DNA from 3 places in the Cupriavidus malaysiensis genome. Region 2 is predicted to be linked to each of the others. Evidence: predicted binding sites of a transcription regulator. Region 2 holds the regulator's gene; each other region holds the start of a gene.
What was found. Region 2 encodes sigma-54, which starts transcription at its own class of promoters, with help from an activator protein. Its sites were predicted from a motif close to TGGCANGNAANCTGCTTT; they were not measured.
Positions count from the first base shown of each region.

Region 1: a site for sigma-54 is predicted at 1,924-1,941, ahead of BKK80_RS08030 (circularly permuted type 2 ATP-grasp protein). Genes of this name have one in related genera too.
Region 3: a site for sigma-54 is predicted at 3,113-3,130, ahead of BKK80_RS22815 (collagen-like triple helix repeat-containing protein). Genes of this name have one in related genera too.

Region 1 covers NZ_CP017754.1:1,838,478-1,844,216, reverse strand. The annotation lists gene BKK80_RS08035 (alpha-E domain-containing protein) at 1-204, opposite strand, end outside; gene BKK80_RS08030 (circularly permuted type 2 ATP-grasp protein) at 247-1,722, opposite strand; gene BKK80_RS08025 (gluconokinase) at 2,112-2,609, opposite strand; gene edd (phosphogluconate dehydratase) at 2,767-4,650, opposite strand; gene BKK80_RS08015 (MurR/RpiR family transcriptional regulator) at 4,912-5,739, shown strand, end outside.
Region 2 covers NZ_CP017754.1:836,141-841,879, forward strand. The annotation lists gene hpf (ribosome hibernation-promoting factor, HPF/YfiA family) at 195-545, opposite strand; gene BKK80_RS03655 (RNA polymerase factor sigma-54) at 595-2,070, opposite strand; gene lptB (LPS export ABC transporter ATP-binding protein) at 2,171-2,965, opposite strand; gene lptA (lipopolysaccharide transport periplasmic protein LptA) at 3,021-3,647, opposite strand; gene lptC (LPS export ABC transporter periplasmic protein LptC) at 3,705-4,334, opposite strand; gene BKK80_RS03675 (KpsF/GutQ family sugar-phosphate isomerase) at 4,351-5,334, opposite strand; gene BKK80_RS03680 (monovalent cation:proton antiporter family protein) at 5,486-5,739, shown strand, end outside.
Region 3 covers NZ_CP017755.1:666,542-672,280, forward strand. The annotation lists gene BKK80_RS22805 (phytoene/squalene synthase family protein) at 1-1,006, shown strand, start outside; gene BKK80_RS22810 (hypothetical protein) at 1,099-1,659, shown strand; gene BKK80_RS22815 (collagen-like triple helix repeat-containing protein) at 1,741-3,069, opposite strand; gene BKK80_RS22820 (helix-turn-helix domain-containing protein) at 3,550-4,557, opposite strand; gene BKK80_RS22825 (aldehyde dehydrogenase) at 4,841-5,739, shown strand, end outside.

The DNA of each region.
Region 1 (5,739 bases), 1.0 Mb from region 2:
GCGCGACAGCAGCCCGTACTTGTCGTCGAAGGCACGCGTCAGCTCGGAAATGTCGAGCATGGCCCACCAGCCCTGCTCCGCCACTTCGGCGGACTGCGGCAGCAGCGAGGTCTGGTAGTTGACGTCGAGCATGCGCGCGGTGTTTTCCGCGCGCTCGGTGTAGCGCGCCATCCAGAACAGATGGTCGGCGGTGCGGCTCAGCATGGTTCGGCTCCTGGCAATGCAATGGTCGTGGCCGGCGCTGTCTCAGCGCTCCAGCACCCACGTGTCCTTGGTGCCCCCGCCCTGGGAGGAATTGACCACCAGCGAGCCCTCGCGCAAGGCCACGCGCGTCAGCCCGCCGGGCACCATGCGCACCTCGCGCCCCGACAGCACGAAGGGACGCAGGTCGATATGGCGCGGCGCGATGCCGGACTCCACATAGGTCGGGCAGGTGGACAAGGCCAGCGTGGGCTGGGCGATGTACTGCTCCGGCCGCGCCCTGACGACCTCGCGGAAGACATCGATCTCCGCGCGCGTGGCGGCCGGGCCGACCAGCATGCCGTAGCCGCCCGCGCCGTGGGTTTCCTTGACCACCAGTTCGTCCATGTGGTCAAGCACGTACTGCAGGTCGTCCGGCCGGCGGCACATATAGGTGGGCACGTTGGCCAGCACCGGCTCCTCGCCCAGGTAGAAGCGGATCATGTCCGGCACGTAGGGATAGATCGACTTGTCGTCGGCCACGCCGGTGCCGATCGCATTGCAGATGGTCACGTTGCCAGCCCGATAGACCGACAGCAGGCCGGCGGCGCCTAGCGCCGAATCCGGGCGGAAGGCCAGCGGGTCGAGGAAATCGTCGTCGACACGGCGGTAGATCACGTCGATGCGCTGCGGGCCCTGCGTGGTACGCATGTACAGGTAGTCGTCCTGTACGAACAGGTCGCTGCCCTCGACCAGCTCCACCCCCATCTGCTGCGCCAGGAAGGCGTGCTCGAAATAGGCCGAGTTGTACATGCCCGGTGTCAGCACCACCACAGTGGGATCGGCGATGGCCTGCGGCGACACGCTGCGCAGCATGTCGAGCAGCAGGTCGGGATAGTGGGCCACGGGCGCCACCCGGTTGCGCGCGAACAGATCCGGGAACAAGCGCATCATCATCTTGCGGTTTTCCAGCATGTACGACACGCCGGACGGCACGCGCAGATTGTCCTCGAGCACGTAGAACTCGCCCTCGCCGGCGCGCACCACATCGATGCCGGCGACGTGGGCGTAGATGTCCTGCGGCACCGCGATGCCGAGCATCTCCGGCCGGTACTGCGCGTTGTTGTAGATCTGGTCCGGCGGGATCACGCCCGCGCGGATGATGTCCTGGCCGTGGTAGATGTCATGGATGAAGCGGTTCAGCGCCGCCACGCGCTGGCGCAACCCGCGCTCCAGCACCGCCCACTCCGACGCCGGGAAGATGCGCGGAATCACGTCGAACGGAATGGTGCGCTCGGTGCCGCTGTTGGTTTCGTCCTTGTCGCCGTACACCGCGAAGGTGATGCCCACCCGGCGGAAGATCAGGTCCGCCTCCGCGCGCTTGTTGGCCATGGTCGCTTCCGACTGCCGCGCCAGCCAGTCCGCAAACTGCCGGTAGTGCGGCCGCACCGCGCCCGCCGGCAGGTCCTGCCCCGCCTGGATGGCCGGGACCCCTTCGCCCCTCCAGTCCAGCATCTCGTCGAAAAACCGCGCCGCCGCCATGATGGCCCATCCTCCGTGTCGAGGGCGTTCCGGACTGCCGGCCGCCCGTTGTTGGCCATGTTCGCGTCCCCAGCCTTGCGATCTGGGGAACCCCCCTGCGCGGCCCCGGCAGCGCTGGCTGCGGTGCCGCATGCTGGCTCTTCCAGCATACCCGCGCCGGCGCCGGCCGCAAGCTGCGGCATTCCCGAGGCCCGTGGGGATCAAGCAAGATACTTGCCAGGCACGGGGAAGACGGGGAAGACGGGGAAGACGGGGAAGACGGGGAAGACGGGGAAGACGGGGAAGACGGGGAAGACGGGGAAGACGGGGAAGACGGGTGGCGTGCGCCGGGCGCGGCGGCGCCCGGCGGCCCGGTGGCCTGGGTGGTACGGGAGCCCGCCGACGGCCCCTCAGTCCCCCGCGCGCGCCGGCGCTTCGGCCAGGATGGCGTCCACCAGCGCCTCCGGCGGGCGGCGGATGTCGATCACCAGCGCGCCGTCGGGTTCCTCCAGCGTCTCGAACTGGCTGTGCAGCAGCGCCGGGTTGAAGAAATGGCCGCTGCGCGCCGACAGGCGCTGCCCGATCAGTCCGGCATCGCCCTTCATGAAGACGAAGGTCACGCCGCCCTCGGGCGGCGTCAGCCGGTCGCGGTAGACCTGGCGCAAGGCCGAGCATGTGAACACGTGCGTGCGTCCCTCGGCGCGCGCGGCATCGATGGCCGCCCGCATGGCGGCCAGCCACGGCCAGCGGTCTTCGTCGGTCAGCGGCACGCCGGCGTGCATCTTGGCCTTGTTGGCCTCGCTGTGGAATTCGTCGGCGTCATGGAAGCCGCATTGCAGCCGCTGTGCCAGCAGCTGGCCGACCGTGGTCTTGCCGCTGCCGGATACGCCCATCAGGATATAGATCATGTCTGCTCCGTCGATCAGGATCGGATGGTGTGCCCATCCTTGTCGCTTGTCGTGCATCGCGCCGCTCGCATGCGTGCGATGGCTCCCGGGCGGCCCGCCGCCGGGGAACCAAGCCAGGTGATTGGAAGGTGGGTTGCCGGGATACCGGACGGCCAGCCTATTGTGCGACGGCCGCCCCGGTTTGGACAGCCTCGCGCGGCATCGCGTCCGCCTCGGACAGGTCCAGCGCGCTGCCGCCGGCTTCGGCGTCGCGCGCCTGGCGCCGGAACAGGCCGAACAGGCCGCGTCCGACACTGAAACCGGCGAAGGCGTCGGCAGGCGCCGCCGCGGGCTCGCGTGCGGCCAGCTCGGCCGCGTCGCCGAGCCATTGCAGGACGCCAGCTTCGGCGTCCACGCGGATGCGATCGCCGTCGCGCACACGCGCCAGCATGCCGCCAGCCAGTGCCTCGGGCCCCACATGGATCACGGCCGGCACCTTGCCGGAGGCGCCCGACATGCGGCCGTCGGTGACCAGGGCCACGCGGCGACCGGCATCCTGCAGCGCACCCAGCGCCGGCGTCAGCCGGTGCAGTTCCGGCATGCCGTTGGCGGCCGGACCCTGGAAGCGCACCACCGCCACCACGTCACGGTCCAGCTCGCCGGCGGCGAAGGCCGCCTGCAGCGCCTCCTGGGAATCGAACACGCGCGCAGGCGCCTCGACCACGCGGTGCTCCGGCGCCACCGCCGAGATCTTGATCACGCCGCGCCCCAGGTTGCCCTGCATCAGGCGCAGGCCGCCTTCGGCGGCGAACGGCGCGGCGGCCGTGGCCAGCACCTGCGCATCGCCACTGGCAGCGGCGCCGTCGCGCCAGCGCAGCATGCCGTTGTCCAGCACCGGCTCCTGGGTGTAGCGCCGCAGGCCGGGACCGGCGACGGTCTGCACGTCCTCGTGCAGCAGCCCGGCATCCAGCAGTTCGCGGATCACGAAGGCGACACCGCCGGCCGCGTGGAAGTGGTTGACGTCCGCCGAGCCGTTCGGATAGACCCGCGCCAGCAGCGGCGTAGCCCGCGAGAGGCGGTCGAAATCGTCCCAGTCGATGAGGATGCCGGCCGCGCGCGCCATTGCCACCAGGTGGATGCTGTGGTTGGTCGAGCCACCGGTGGCCAGCAGGCCGACGATGCCGTTGACCACCGCGCGCTCGTCGACGATGCGCGCCAGCGGCAGGTATTCGTTGCCGCGCGCCGAGATGGCCAGCGCGCGCTGCGCGGCCGCCGCCGTCAGCGCGTCACGCAGCGTGGTGTCGGGATGGACGAAGGCCGCGCCCGGCAGATGCAGGCCCATCACCTCCATCAGGAACTGGTTGCTGTTGGCGGTACCGTAGAAGGTGCAGGTGCCGGCGCCGTGATAGGCCTCGCACTCCGCCTCCAGCAGCGCCTCGCGTCCGACCTGCCCGGTGGCGTAGAGCTGGCGCACCCGGGCCTTCTCCTTGTTGGACAGGCCGCTGGCCATCGGCCCCGCCGGCACGAACACGACCGGCAGGTGGCCGAACTGCAGCGCACCCATCAGCAGGCCGGGCACGATCTTGTCGCACACGCCCAGCATTACCGCGGCGTCGAAGGTGTTGTGCGACAGGGCCACGGCGGTGCTCATGGCAATGACGTCGCGCGAGAACAGCGACAGCTCCATGCCGGCATTGCCCTGCGTGATGCCGTCGCACATGGCCGGCACGCCGCCGGCCACCTGGGCCACCGCACCGGCCGCGCCCGCCGCCTCGCGGATCAGGCCGGGATAGCGCTCGTAAGGCTGGTGCGCAGACAGCATGTCGTTGTAGGCGGTGACGATGCCGAGGTTCTGCGCATGCTCGACGCGCAGGCGCAGCTTGTCGGCGGCGGGCAGGGCTGCGTACCCATGCGCAAGGTTCGCGCAGGAAAGGCCATGTTGCGGGCCCAGTTCGCGCTGGGCGCGCTCACAACGTGCCAGGTAGGCAGCGCGGCTGGCACGGCTGCGCGCGACGATACGCGCGGTCACGGCCTGGACTTCGGCATGAACGGTTTGCGGCATGGCGGGACGACTCTCCGTGGGAAGTATGCTGCAGTCGACCGGATGAGGAATGAGATCCGGTCATGTAGATTTTCTACATTATATCCAGTCCGGAACGACAAGCGAACACCACGTCAACCGCCAATCGCCTAAAACCCCCGATTTTTTGCGAAATTCAGGGAAATCCCTAGCCGCGCCACGACTCCCGCGCGAAGACGATGCGCCACCCGATCTTGTAGAATATCTACATATTTTCTACGCACCTGCCAACTGCCCTGCTCCATGCGCGACCGAATCCTCGCCGTCTATGACACGCTCCGCCCCTCCGAACGCCGCCTGGCCGACTACGTGGCACGGCACGGCGCCAGCGTGATCCGCCTGTCGATGCCGGAACTGGCAGAGCGCGCCGGTGTATCGCAGCCGACCATCGCACGGTTCTGCGCCGCGCTGGGCTACGACGGCTTCCGCGAGTTCAAGCTGCAGTTCGCACAGAACGTGGGCGGCGGCACACCCTTCGTGCACCAGGACGTCAGCGCCGAGGACCGTCCCGCCGACATCGCCGGCAAGGTCTTCGACCGCACCCTCTCCACGCTGATGAGCGTGCGCAACGCGCTGTCGGCGGACCAGATCGAACATGGCATCCGGCTGCTGGCCGACGCGCGCCGCATCGAGTTCTACGGCTGCGGCAATTCCGGCATCGTCGCGCTGGACCTGCAGCACAAGTTCTTCCGGCTGGGCATTCCCACCACCGCCTACTCCGACCCGCACGTCTTCAATATGTCGGCGGCGCTGCTGCGCCCGGGCGACGTCGCCGTGCTGGTCTCCAACAGCGGGCGCACCTGGGACATCCTGGCCGCCGCCACGCTGGCGCGCGGCAGCGGCGCCGGCGTGCTGGCGCTCACGCACAGCGGCTCGCCGCTGGCGGCGCTCGCGGACGTCTGCGTATTTTCCGACGTGGAAGAGGACAGCGAGGTCTATACCCCCATGACCTCGCGTATCTGCCACCTGGTGCTGGGCGATGTGCTGGCCACCGGCGTGGCCCTGGAGCGCGCCGACAGCGTCGCGCCCGGCCTGCAGCGCGCCAAGGCGCACCTGCGCGAGCGCCGCATC
Region 2 (5,739 bases):
TTGGAGAGCATACACTGCGTCGCGCCACTTGCGAACTCCCCCGGACGAGGGCGTGTACGGGGCGTGCACGCGAGCCGGTCCGCCAAAAGCAAAAAACCGCGCTTTATGCGCGGTTCGTGGTCTGGCCCTTGTGCTGGTGGCCGACGGGCGGCCTCAAGGCAGATCAGGCAGATTGTTCTTATTGTTTTCTCTGGCTATTGCTGCATCTGTGCGGCAGCCATCTGGTACTTCACGGATTCCCGGTCGTGGCTCTGCACGCGGTCCTTGTACCGGATGACCTGACGGTCCAGCTTGTCGACCAGTGCGTCGATCGCCGCATACAGGTCTTCGTGGTGCGCCTCGACGAAGATGTCCTTGCCCTTCAGATGCAGATTGATTTCCGCGTACTGACGCCTGTCCTTTTCCTTGTGGTTGTCGACAGAGAGCAGCACGCTAACGCCGATGACTTGATCGAAATGCCTGACGATACGCTCCAGCTTCGTTTCCACGTACTCACGCAGGGGTGGCGTGATGTCCAGGTGGTGTCCACTGATCTTGAAGTTCATAGCGCTTCTCCTTCTGAAAGAGCCACACCAGGCAGGCGATGCGGCTCGGCTACAAAGACTTGCGGAGATTGACTGCCGGGATCTTCAGCGCTTCTCGGTACTTGGCGACCGTCCGGCGCGCCACGACGAAGCCCTGATCGCCCAGCAATTCGGCAATTCGGCTGTCGGACAGGGGATTCTTCGGGTCTTCGGCTCCTATCAGTTGCTTGATCAAGGCTCGGATAGCCGTTGATGAAGCAGCGCCGCCCGTTTCCGTGGACACATGGCTGCCGAAGAAGTACTTCAGCTCGAAAGTGCCCATGGGGGTGGCCATGTATTTGTTAGTCGTCACCCGAGAGATGGTTGACTCGTGTAATCCCAGTGTATCGGCAATCTCCCGCAAAACCAAGGGGCGCATCGCAATTTCACCGTGGCTGAAGAAGTTCTTTTGACGCTCGACAATGGCCTGTGCGACACGCAGGATGGTGTCGAAGCGCTGCTGGATGTTCTTGATCAGCCAGCGGGCTTCCTGCAGTTTCTGCTGCAGGCCGGCGGCACCGGATTCGCCCTTGGCGCCGCGCAGGATCTGCGCGTACATGTCGTTGATGCGCAGGCGCGGCATCACGTCGGGATTGAGTTGGGCGATCCAGCCGCTGCCGCTCTTGCGCACGAACACGTCGGGCACGACGAAGTCGGCCTGCGGACGGTTGTAGGCGTGGCCCGGATACGGTGCCAGCGAGCGGATCAGGTCATGTGCTGCCTTCAGCGCCGTCTCGTCCACCTGCAGCGCCTTCTTCAAGCGCGTGTAATCGCGCGCGGCCAGCAGTTCCAGGTGGTGGTTGACGATGCCCAGCGCCAGCTCGCGCTGCGGATGCGACAGCCGCCGCAGCTGCAGCGCCAGGCATTCGGCCGCATTGCGCGCTCCCACGCCGGGTGGATCGAAGCTCTGCAGCAGGGCCAGCATGGCCTGCACTTCCTCGATCTCGAACTCCAGCTCTTCGGGCAGCTCTTCGCAGATCTCCTCGAGCGTGGCGCTGAGGTAGCCGTCGTCGTCGAGCGACTCGATCAGGAAGATGGCCAGGCCCTTGTCGCGCGCCGAGATCTTCAGCGGCGCGAGCTGTTCCATCAGGTGCTCGCGCAGGGTCGGCTCGGCGTCGCGCAGTTGCAGCGGCGCCTTCTCGTCTTCGTCGCCCTGGGGGCGACGCGCGAAGTCGTCCAGGCTCCAGTCGCTGCCGTAGTCGTCGGCGCCGTCGCCGAAGCGCTCTTCATCGCCGCCGCCCTCGTCGCTGCGTGCCTCGCCATTGCCCTGCGCTTCGGCCGGGGCCGGCGCGGGTGCGCTCTGCACGTTGATGCTGCCATCGGCGGCCACCCGCAGCGGGCTCTCGATCCAATCGTTTTCGCGCTCGAGCAGAGGGTTTTCGATCAGGGCCTGCTCGACTTCCTGCTGCAGTTCGAGCGTGGAAAGCTGCAACAGCCGGATCGACTGCTGAAGCTGTGGCGTCAGTGCGAGATGCTGGGAAAGGCGGAGCTGAAGCGAAGGTTTCATGCGGCCTATTCTATGCCCATCCGCAGCGCGATGGAACGAAAATTGCTAACGTTCCTGCCGCTTTGTCGCGGTCCCGCGCCGGCGAGGCGCGGCCACCGCATCACATGCGGAAGTTCTCGCCCAGGTAGACCCGGCGCACCGATTCGTTGGCGATGATTTCCTGCGGGCGGCCCTCGGCCAGCACCGCGCCCTCGCTGATGATGTAGGCGTGGTCGCAGATGCCCAGCGTCTCGCGCACATTGTGGTCGGTGATCAGCACGCCGATGTTGCGCGCCTTGAGGAAGCTGACGATACGCTGGATCTCGCCCACCGCGATCGGGTCGACACCGGCGAACGGTTCGTCGAGCAGGATGAAGCGCGGGGCCGAAGCCAGCGCGCGCGCGATTTCCACGCGCCGGCGCTCGCCGCCCGACAGAGACAGCGCGGGATTCTGGCGCAGGTGGGCGATCTGCAGGTCGTCGAGCAGCGCGTCCAGGCGGCGCTCGATCTCCTGCGCCGACAGCGGCTTGCCGTCGACGATCTGCAGCTCCAGCACCGCGCGGATGTTCTCCTCGACGTTGAGCTTGCGGAACACCGAGGCCTCCTGCGGCAGGTAGGACAGGCCCATGCGCGCGCGCTCGTGGATGGCCAGGCCGCTCAGGTGCAGGCCGTCGAGCACGATGTCGCCTTCGTCCAGCGCCACCAGGCCGACGATCATGTAGAAGGAGGTGGTCTTGCCGGCGCCGTTGGGCCCTAGCAGGCCGACCACCTCGCCGCTCTTGACGTCGAGCGAGACGTCCTTGACCACCGTGCGCGAGCCATAGCGCTTCTTCAGGTGGCGTACCGTCAGCGTGCTGCCGCCGGCGGACTGGCCGTTGCTGGCGGTGGCGGCGGGGGCGGTCTGGGTATCGGTCATGAGGGCAGTGCGTTGGGAGCGCCTGGCGCGCTGGATGCGTTGCGTTCGGCTGGGTTCAGGACTTGGACGGCGCGGGTGCGGACTTCAGCTCCAGCGGCGGCGCTGCCGGCGCGCTGGCCGGCTGGCGCGGCGAGAGCACGGCGCGCACGCGTCCCGAGGAGGTCACCGCGCCTTTGTCGCCGCTGCTGCTGGCCGTGTAGTACTCGTTGTTGCTGTCGTAGGTGATCACGGCGCCGCGGATCTCGTCGATCTGCTTGCCGCCCGCCAGGCGCGCCATGCGGGCCTGGCCGATCAGCTTGGAGATGCCTTGCTTGCCGTCGTACTCGATGCGGTCGCCCCAGCCGTCGATGTACTCGTCGACGTTGTCGCGCTTCTGGCGGATATAGGCGAGCTTGCCCGGCTTGGCGGTGGCGATGGCGTACTGGTAGCCCTCGGGGTCGGTGCGCAGCTCGGCGGCGTCCGATTTCAGCACCATGGTGCCCTTGGTCAGGACCACGTTGCCGGTCAGCGTGTAGACCTGCTTGACGTCATCGTAGCTGGCGTTGTCGGCCTCGAGCACCAGCGGCTTGTCGCGGTCGGCGCGCTCGGCGTGGGCGGCCGGCGCCAGGCAGAGCGCGGCGGCCGCGGCCAGCAGGGCAGGCGAAATCCGGGCGCGGAACCACGTCTTCAAGGCAGGCATCATGATGGTGAGCGGATGGAGAAAGCGGCGGCTGCGGGTTGCCGCGCGCGGTTGCATGACTTAGGACCTCGGCGCGGGCGCGCCGCGCGGGGTGGTGACGATAGTGCCGCGCACGTTGCCGAACAATTGTACTTCGCGCGTGACGTTGTTGAAGAGCAGGCCGTTGGCGTTCATCACGGAGACGCCGCGGGTGAGCTGCACCGGTTTGTCGGTCTTCACGAGATCGTCGTTGACGAGGATCCGGAAGTACTCGGAGGCCGCGCTCATCTGCGGGTCCTGCGCCGGGTCGGGACCCTGCGCCCGCACGATGAGGCCGTTGTCGTAGAGGTCGATGACCGAGCCGTCCGCGTTCATCTTGCCGCGGTCGGCGCGGCCGCTCACCGGCGGGCGGCCCGGATCGTAGGAGCGCATCGCGGGGCGGGCGAACTCGTAGGTCTGGTCGTCCTCGAAGTGCACCATCTTGTCGCCGTTGAAGCGCAACTTGGTGTCGCCGTTCACGTCGAGTTCGGTGGCCGCGAAGCGGTCCATGTAGTAGTCGGGCTCGTGGCGTGCCGTCTTCGGGCCGGTCGCGGCTTCGCGCGGCGAGTTGATCTGCACGAGCCAGAACGTGCTGCCGGCGACCACCGCCATCAGCAGCATGGGCAGCGCGCGCATGGCGAGCCGGCTGAGGGAAGACAGGATGGATTGCATGGGCGCCCGACGTGCCTCAGATGACCTTGGCGCGGGTCAGGTCGTGGATGTGCAGCGCGCCGACCAGGCGCCCGCCCTCGTCCACCACCAGCAGCTGGTTGATGCGGTTGGCTTCCATCAGCTGTACCGCCTCGACCGCCAGCCGGTCCGGGCCGATGCTGCGCGGATTACGGTGCATGACGTCGCCGATCGGCACCGTCTTCCAGTCGCGCGGGGTCTCCAGCAGGCGGCGCAGGTCGCCGTCGGTGAAGACGCCGATGGCGCGGCCGTCGGCGTCGACCACCGCGGTCATGGCCATGCCTTTGCGCGTGATTTCCATCAGCGCCTGTGCCAGCGGCGTGCTTTCGCGTACCTCGGGCACGGCATTGCCGCTGCGCATCACGTCGCGCACATGGGTCAGCAGCTTGCGCCCGAGCGCCCCGCCCGGGTGCGAGCGGGCGAAGTCCTCTTCGCCGAAACCGCGCGCGTCCAGCACCGCCACCGCGAGCGCGTCGCCCAGCGCCAGTGCCGCGGTGGTGCTGGCGGTCGGGGCCAGGTTCAGCGGGCAGGCTTCCTTCTCGACACCGGCATCCAGGTGCACGTCCGCCAGCTTGGCGAGCGTGGAGGCAGGGTTGCCCGTCACCGAGATCAGGCGGGCACCGATGCGCTTGACGATCGGCACGATGGCGAGCAGCTCGCCGGTCTCGCCGGAATTGGAGAAGGCGACCAGTACGTCGTCGCGCGTCACCATGCCGAGGTCGCCGTGGCTCGCCTCGGCGGGGTGGACGAAGAAGGCGGGCGTGCCGGTGGAGGCCAGGGTGGCGGCCACCTTGCGGCCGATATGGCCCGACTTGCCGATGCCCGAAACGACCACGCGGCCGCTGCAGTGGAGGACGAGCTCCACCGCGCGCGCAAATTCGTGAGTCAGGCGGGCGGACAGTGCCGCCACGGCATCGGCCTCGGTCTGCAGGGTATTGCGAGCGAGCTGAAGTGCTCGATCGGCATCGAAATTGGCTATCATGGCGACGAAGTATACCAACGAATGCGATGGCGTCTGGCCCGTCCCACCAGGGGGGGCGTTCCCGGGCGGCAACCGCGCTTGCCGGGTCCCGCCGGCGGGCGGCCCGCGCCGGGCGGCCCGTGCGCCGGGCCGGCCCACCCAGAGCCTTTCGATGCATTCTCCGCTGGAACTCACTCTTGTGCTGCTGGCAGCCGCCGTATTCGGCGTGGTCGCCTTCCGCATGCTGCAACTGCCTCCCATGCTGGGCTACCTCGCGGTCGGCATCCTGATCGGGCCGCACGCGCTGGCGCTGGCCGGCGATTCGGGGCAGATCCAGTACCTGGCCGAGTTCGGCGTGGTCTTCCTGATGTTCTCGATCGGGCTGGAGTTCAGCCTCGGCAAGCTGCGCGCCATGCGGCGGCTGGT
Region 3 (5,739 bases), on a different replicon from region 2:
CGTCTCGCGCTCCTTCTACCTGACGCTGCGCGTCCTGCCGCATGGCATGCGCGATCCGGTCGGCCTGGCCTACCTGCTGGCGCGGGCCGCCGATACCATCGCCGACACCTCGCTGATTCCGCCGGAGCAACGGCTGGCCCTGCTGTTGTCGCTGCGCGAGCGGGTCAACGGCGCCGCCGACGACGGCACGCTGGTGCGGCGCCTGGCCGAGGAAGTCGGCGCCCAGCAGGCGCAGTCGGACGAGCGCGTCCTGCTGGAATCGCTGGGACCCGCGCTGGATGTGCTGGCGCAGCTCGATGCCGGCGACCGTCAGGCCGTGCGCGGGATCGTGTCCACACTCACCGAGGGCATGGAATTCGACCTGCGCACCTTTCCCGACGAGCGCTCGGGCCGCATCGTCGCGCTGCAGGCAGCGGCGGAACTCGATACCTACACTTACCTGGTGGCCGGCTGCGTGGGGGAGTTCTGGACCCGGATGACGTACGCTCACCTGCCCGGCACGCTCAAGGACGAACCGGCCGTCATGCTGGCGCGCGGTGTGCGCTTCGGCAAGGCGCTGCAGCTCGTCAACGTGCTGCGCGACTGCGGCAAGGACCTGCGCATCGGGCGCTGCTACCTGCCGCAGCCGATGCTGGCGCGCTGCGGCCTGCAGCCGCAGGACCTGCTGCAGCCGGAGGCGTCGCGGCAAGCCCGGCCCTTGCTGCAGGAGCTGCTGCGTACCGCGCTGGCGCATTTCCGCGCAGCGATCGACTACACGCTGGCCATTCCCGCCACCGCGCTGCGTCTGCGCCTGGCCTGCCTGTGGCCTATCCTGATCGGACTGGAGACCCTGGAGCTGCTGGCCGCCAATCCGGCCTGGCTGGATCCGGCCAGTGCATCCAAGCTGCCGCGCAGCGGCGTCTACCGCATCCTCGCCTGCTCGCTGCCGCTGGCGCCGCTGGATCCGGCCCTGCGCCTCTGGTTTTCCCGCCTGACGGCCCGCATCGAAGCGCAGCTGGACGACTGAGCGGCGCGCCGCTTCATACCAGATCGGGCGCGGCGCGGCGGCATGGCATAGTGTCGCCCTGTCCGTTGATGCACGCCGGAGTGCGCCGCGCCATGACCCTGCTCGATCAGTTCCTGCCCCGTTTCGATTTCCACGAGCGCCACGCCATCACCATCGACGCGCCGGCAGGCATCGTGCTGGACCATGCCGCGCGCCAGCGCGCCCAGGACGATCCCTTCATCCGCACGGCCATCCGCCTGCGCGAACTGCCGACGCGGCTGTTCGGGCTGTCGCAGCGGCAGCCGCTCGACCTGGACGATTTCACCTTTCTCGGTCGCGACGGTGACCGCGGGCTCGCCTTCGGCCTGACGGGGGCGTTCTGGCGCCCCGACTACGGCCTGGTGGAGATCCGTTCGCCCGAGCAGTTCCGCATGCACGGCCGCAACGATGTGTGCAGCCTGGTGATGGGCTTCGACACCGGCAGCGACGCCGCCGGGCGCACGGTGCTGCGTACCGAGACGCGCGTGTTCTGTCCGACGGCGGCGGTGCGGCGTCAGTTCGCGCCGTACTGGTACCTGATCCGGCCGGTCAGCGGGATGATCCGGCGCCGCATGCTGGCGCGCGTGCGGCAGCATGCCGAGAGCGAGGTGGCGCGGCGCGGGCGCGCCGGCTGAAACGGGGCAGGCGGGCGGGGAAGGCCGCGCCGGCATCCCCGCGGGGCACCGGCGCGGCCTCGCTGCCGTGCCTCAGTTCTCTCAGTTCTTCTTCTGGCCGGTCAGGCCGCCCAGCAGGTTGGTGACCGGCGCCAGCGGGCTGGCGGTCGAGCCACTGCTGCTGCCACTGCTGCCGCTGCCGCTCAGCCCGCTGGTCAGGCCGCCGACCAGGTTGGTGACCGGCGCCAGCAGGTTGGCGGGACTGTTGGTGCCGCCGCCGCTACCGCTACCGCTGCCGGCGCCGCTGCCGCCGGCCACCCCGCTGAGCAGGTTGGTGACGGGGGCGAGCGGATTGCTGCCGCTGCTGCCGCCGTTCTGCAGTCCGCCGGTCAGGCCTCCCAGCAGGTTGGTGACCGGCGCCAGCGGACCGCTGCTGCTGCCGCTGCTCCCGCCGAGCGTGCCGCCGAGGCTGCCGAGCAGGCTGGTGACCGGTGCCAGGGGATTGCTGCCGGTGCCGCCTGTACCACCGGTGCCGCCGGTGGGCGCATTGAGCAGGCCGCCGAGCGATGCCACCGTGGCGCCGGTGGTGCTGACGACACCGCCCAGGGTGGAGACGATCGGTGCATTGGTCTGGGTGAGCTGGTTGCCGACCTGGCCGACCGCGCCGCCCACGGTGGTGAGCAGGTTGTTGACCGGCGCACCCAGTCCGGTGGCCTGGCCCAGGGTCTGGGTGGTGCTGACCAGCGCGGAGGTGAGGGGCTCGATAGCCTTGCCGACCGTGGTGGTCAGCTGGGTGACCGGGGTGGTCACGGACTGCGGGCTCAGGTTGCCGACCAGGCCGCCGACCTGGCTGACCACCGAACCCACCGGCTGGGTGACCGGCGCCAGCGCGCCCTGGCCCAGGTTGCTGACCGCGCTGCCGACGCCGCCGATGGTGGTGCCGAGCTGGTTGAGCGCCGAGGGGCCGGTGGCGCCCGTGGCGCCGGTGGAGCCAGTGGATCCGGTCGTGCCGGTGGACCCGGTCGTGCCCGATGGCCCGGAGGGGCCGGTGGCGCCGGTGGACCCCGTGGCGCCGGTCGGTCCGGTGGCGCCGCTGCCACCCGTCGCGCCGGTGCCACCGGTGGCGCCGGTCCCGCCGGTGCTGCCCGACGGTCCGGTCGCTCCGGTCGAACCCGTGGTGCCGGTGGTGCCGGTCGCGCCCGAGGCACCGGTGGTGCCATTGCTGCCATTGCTGCCATTGTTGCCGGTGGCCCCGGTGGTGCCTTGCGGGCCTGCGTTGCCGGTGGCGCCGGTAGTGCCCTGGCTGCCGGCGGTGCCCGCCGTGCCGGCCGGGCCGGTTGCGCCCATGGCGCCGTCACTGCCGTTGGCGCAGCCGCCGAGCAGGACCAGGGTGCCGACAGTGATGCCGAGCAGGAGATGCGGATTGCGCACGGTAATTCCCCTCTAAGATCGTTGTTTGACTCGGAGAGGTCGGACTGCAATTGGCGTGCCCGTGCCCTCGGGCTGTCGCGCGGCGCCGGCCGCGCTGCCTTCGATTGCCCACAATCCCTTGTGGCGCAAGGATCCGCGGGTGGAGGCGGGGATTGGCACGGGCCGTCGCCGGAGCCCGTTCAGGGCGCTTCCCGCGTTACGGTGTCCGTAACGCGCCCGTAACGCCGTCCGCCATGCTGTCCGTTATCTCCCCTGTCCAGCGGAGCCTGCGTCACGTGGCGGCTCGGCCGGCCGGCTGGCGGCGCTGCGGCGCTTCCGTTCCCGCCCGCACTTGACAATGCCGGGGCGCGCTGACGGCCGCGAGCGGCGCCGGCGGCATCGCGCTCGGCACGCACCTGAGCGCCATCGCGCTGTCGCCTTGATGCCCTGAAATCCTGATGCCTTGATGTTCTTGATGTCTCCGGCGCGGCGGCCTGGGCTTCAGGGCCGCGCCTGCCCGGGACTCCCGCGATGTTCGCGGTATTCACTGGGGCTCAGGCCGGTGTGCGCGCGGAAGGCGCGGCTGAAGTGCGACAGGTTGCCGAAGCCCCAGGACAGCGCGATCTCGGTGATCGAGCGGCCCGCCAGCTGCGGGGCGCGCAGGTCGCGCATGCAGCCTTCCAGGCGCTGGCGCTGGATGCGCTCGGCGGGCGTCTCGCCGCTGCCGGAGAAGGCGTTGTACAGGTGGCGGCGGCTGCAGTTCAGCAGCTGCGCCAGCCGCTCGGGGGTGAAACCCGGGTCGCGCAGGTGCGCGCCGATGGCCTGGCGGATGCGGTCCAGCAGCAGCGCGCGCTGGCTGGGCGCGCTCTCCACGCCCTGCAGTTCCAGCAGCGACAGCTGCACCAGTTGCAGCAGCATTTCGCCGGCGCCGTGTGCGGCCGCATCGCTCATGTGCGGCAGCTCGCGGAAGGTGTGGCGCATCGATTCGAGCGCCACGCGCGAGATCCCGGCCGCGCCGCCGACCTGGCGCGCCATCAGCGCGTCGAGGCGCAGGCCAGAGGCGGCGATGCGTTCCTTGGGCACCATCACGACCAGGTGTTCGCACGCGAGCGGGTTCGAGACGGCGTAGGGCGCCGTGGTGTCATAGATGGCCCAGGCGCCGGCGCCCACCTGCGCGGTGCGTCCGGCCTGCTCGACCTCGGCCACGCCAAGCGCGGGCGCCACGATCTTCAGGTAAGGCTGCTCGCTCTGGCGGGCCAGGGCGCGGCTGCGCAGCACGCGGTGGCGGTCGGCGCGCAGGCGCGTGAGGATCACGCCGCCGGCGTGGCAGGCGCACAGGCTGCCGCGGAAGCCCGCGCTATCTGTGCGATCGGCGTGATCGGTGCTTTCGCCAGCGCCGTAGAGATCCGACTGCAGCCCGCCGAAATGCTCGTGCATCCACTGCCGCCACGCCGCAGCGCGCTCGCGCGGGGCGAGCGGTTCGGTGGTCAGGGTGGTGACGGTCTGCATGAGGATGGGCGTTCGTGGTGGCGTTCGTGGGGGCTGCCGTGCGTCCGGCCATGGCCGGATCCGCTGCATTATAGGGCTGCCCCGTGCACCGGCCGCGGCGGCCCGCTCGGGGTTAACCCCGGCCGGCTTGCACGCCGCGCACAGCCCGAAGTGCACGCCCGGCACAGCGGTGCGCGCGGGCCTTGCCTACCATCGCCTGCGTGGCACGGCACCGCCGGCCAGGGCCGGCGCAGCGTCGCGCCGCCATCACGGCGCCATCACGAACCAGGAGACGAGGACAGCCATGCAGGATATCCAGATGCTGATCGGCGGCGCCATGCGCGCGGCCGCCAACGGCGCCACCTTCGCGCGGCGCAATCCGCTCGACCAGAGCGTGGCCACGCGCGCGCCCGCCGCCACGCCCGAGGACGCGGTGGCGGCGGTCGAGGCTGCCGCGCAGGCGTTCCCGGCCTGGGCCGCGCTGGGCCCGGGCGAGCGGCGCGCGCTGCTGATGCGCGCCGCCAAGGCGCTGGAAGCGCGCGCCGAGGACTTCACCGCCGCCATGGCGGCCGAGACCGGCGCGTCCGCCATCTGGGCCGGCTTCAATGTGCACCTGGCCGCCGGCATGCTGCTGGAGGCCGCCGCCCTGACCACGCAGATCGCCGGCGAGGTGATTCCCTCCGACGTGCCCGGCAGCCTGGCCATGGCAGTGCGCCAGCCGGCCGGCGTGGTCCTCGGCATCGCGCCGTGGAACGCGCCGGTGATCCTCGCCGTGCGCGCCATCGCCACCCCGCTGGCCTGCGGCAATACCGTGGTGCTGAAAGGCTCGGAGCTGTGCCCGGCCACCCACGGGCTGATCATCGAAGCGCTGCAGGAGGCGGGCCTGCCGCCCGGCGTGGTCAACTTCGTCACCAACGCGCCGGCCGACGCCGGCGCCGTGGTCGAGGCCATGGTGGCCCACCCGGCGCTGCGCCGCGTCAACTTCACCGGCTCCACGCGCGTGGGCCGGCTGATCGCGCAGACCTGCGCCAAGTACTTGAAGCCGGTCGTGCTGGAACTGGGCGGCAAGGCGCCGATGGTGATCCTCGACGACGCCGACCTCGATGCCGCGGTGGCCGCGGCGGCCTTCGGCGCCTTCGCCAATTCCGGGCAGATCTGCATGTCCACCGAGCGCATCGTGGTCGATGAGGCGGTGGCCGATGC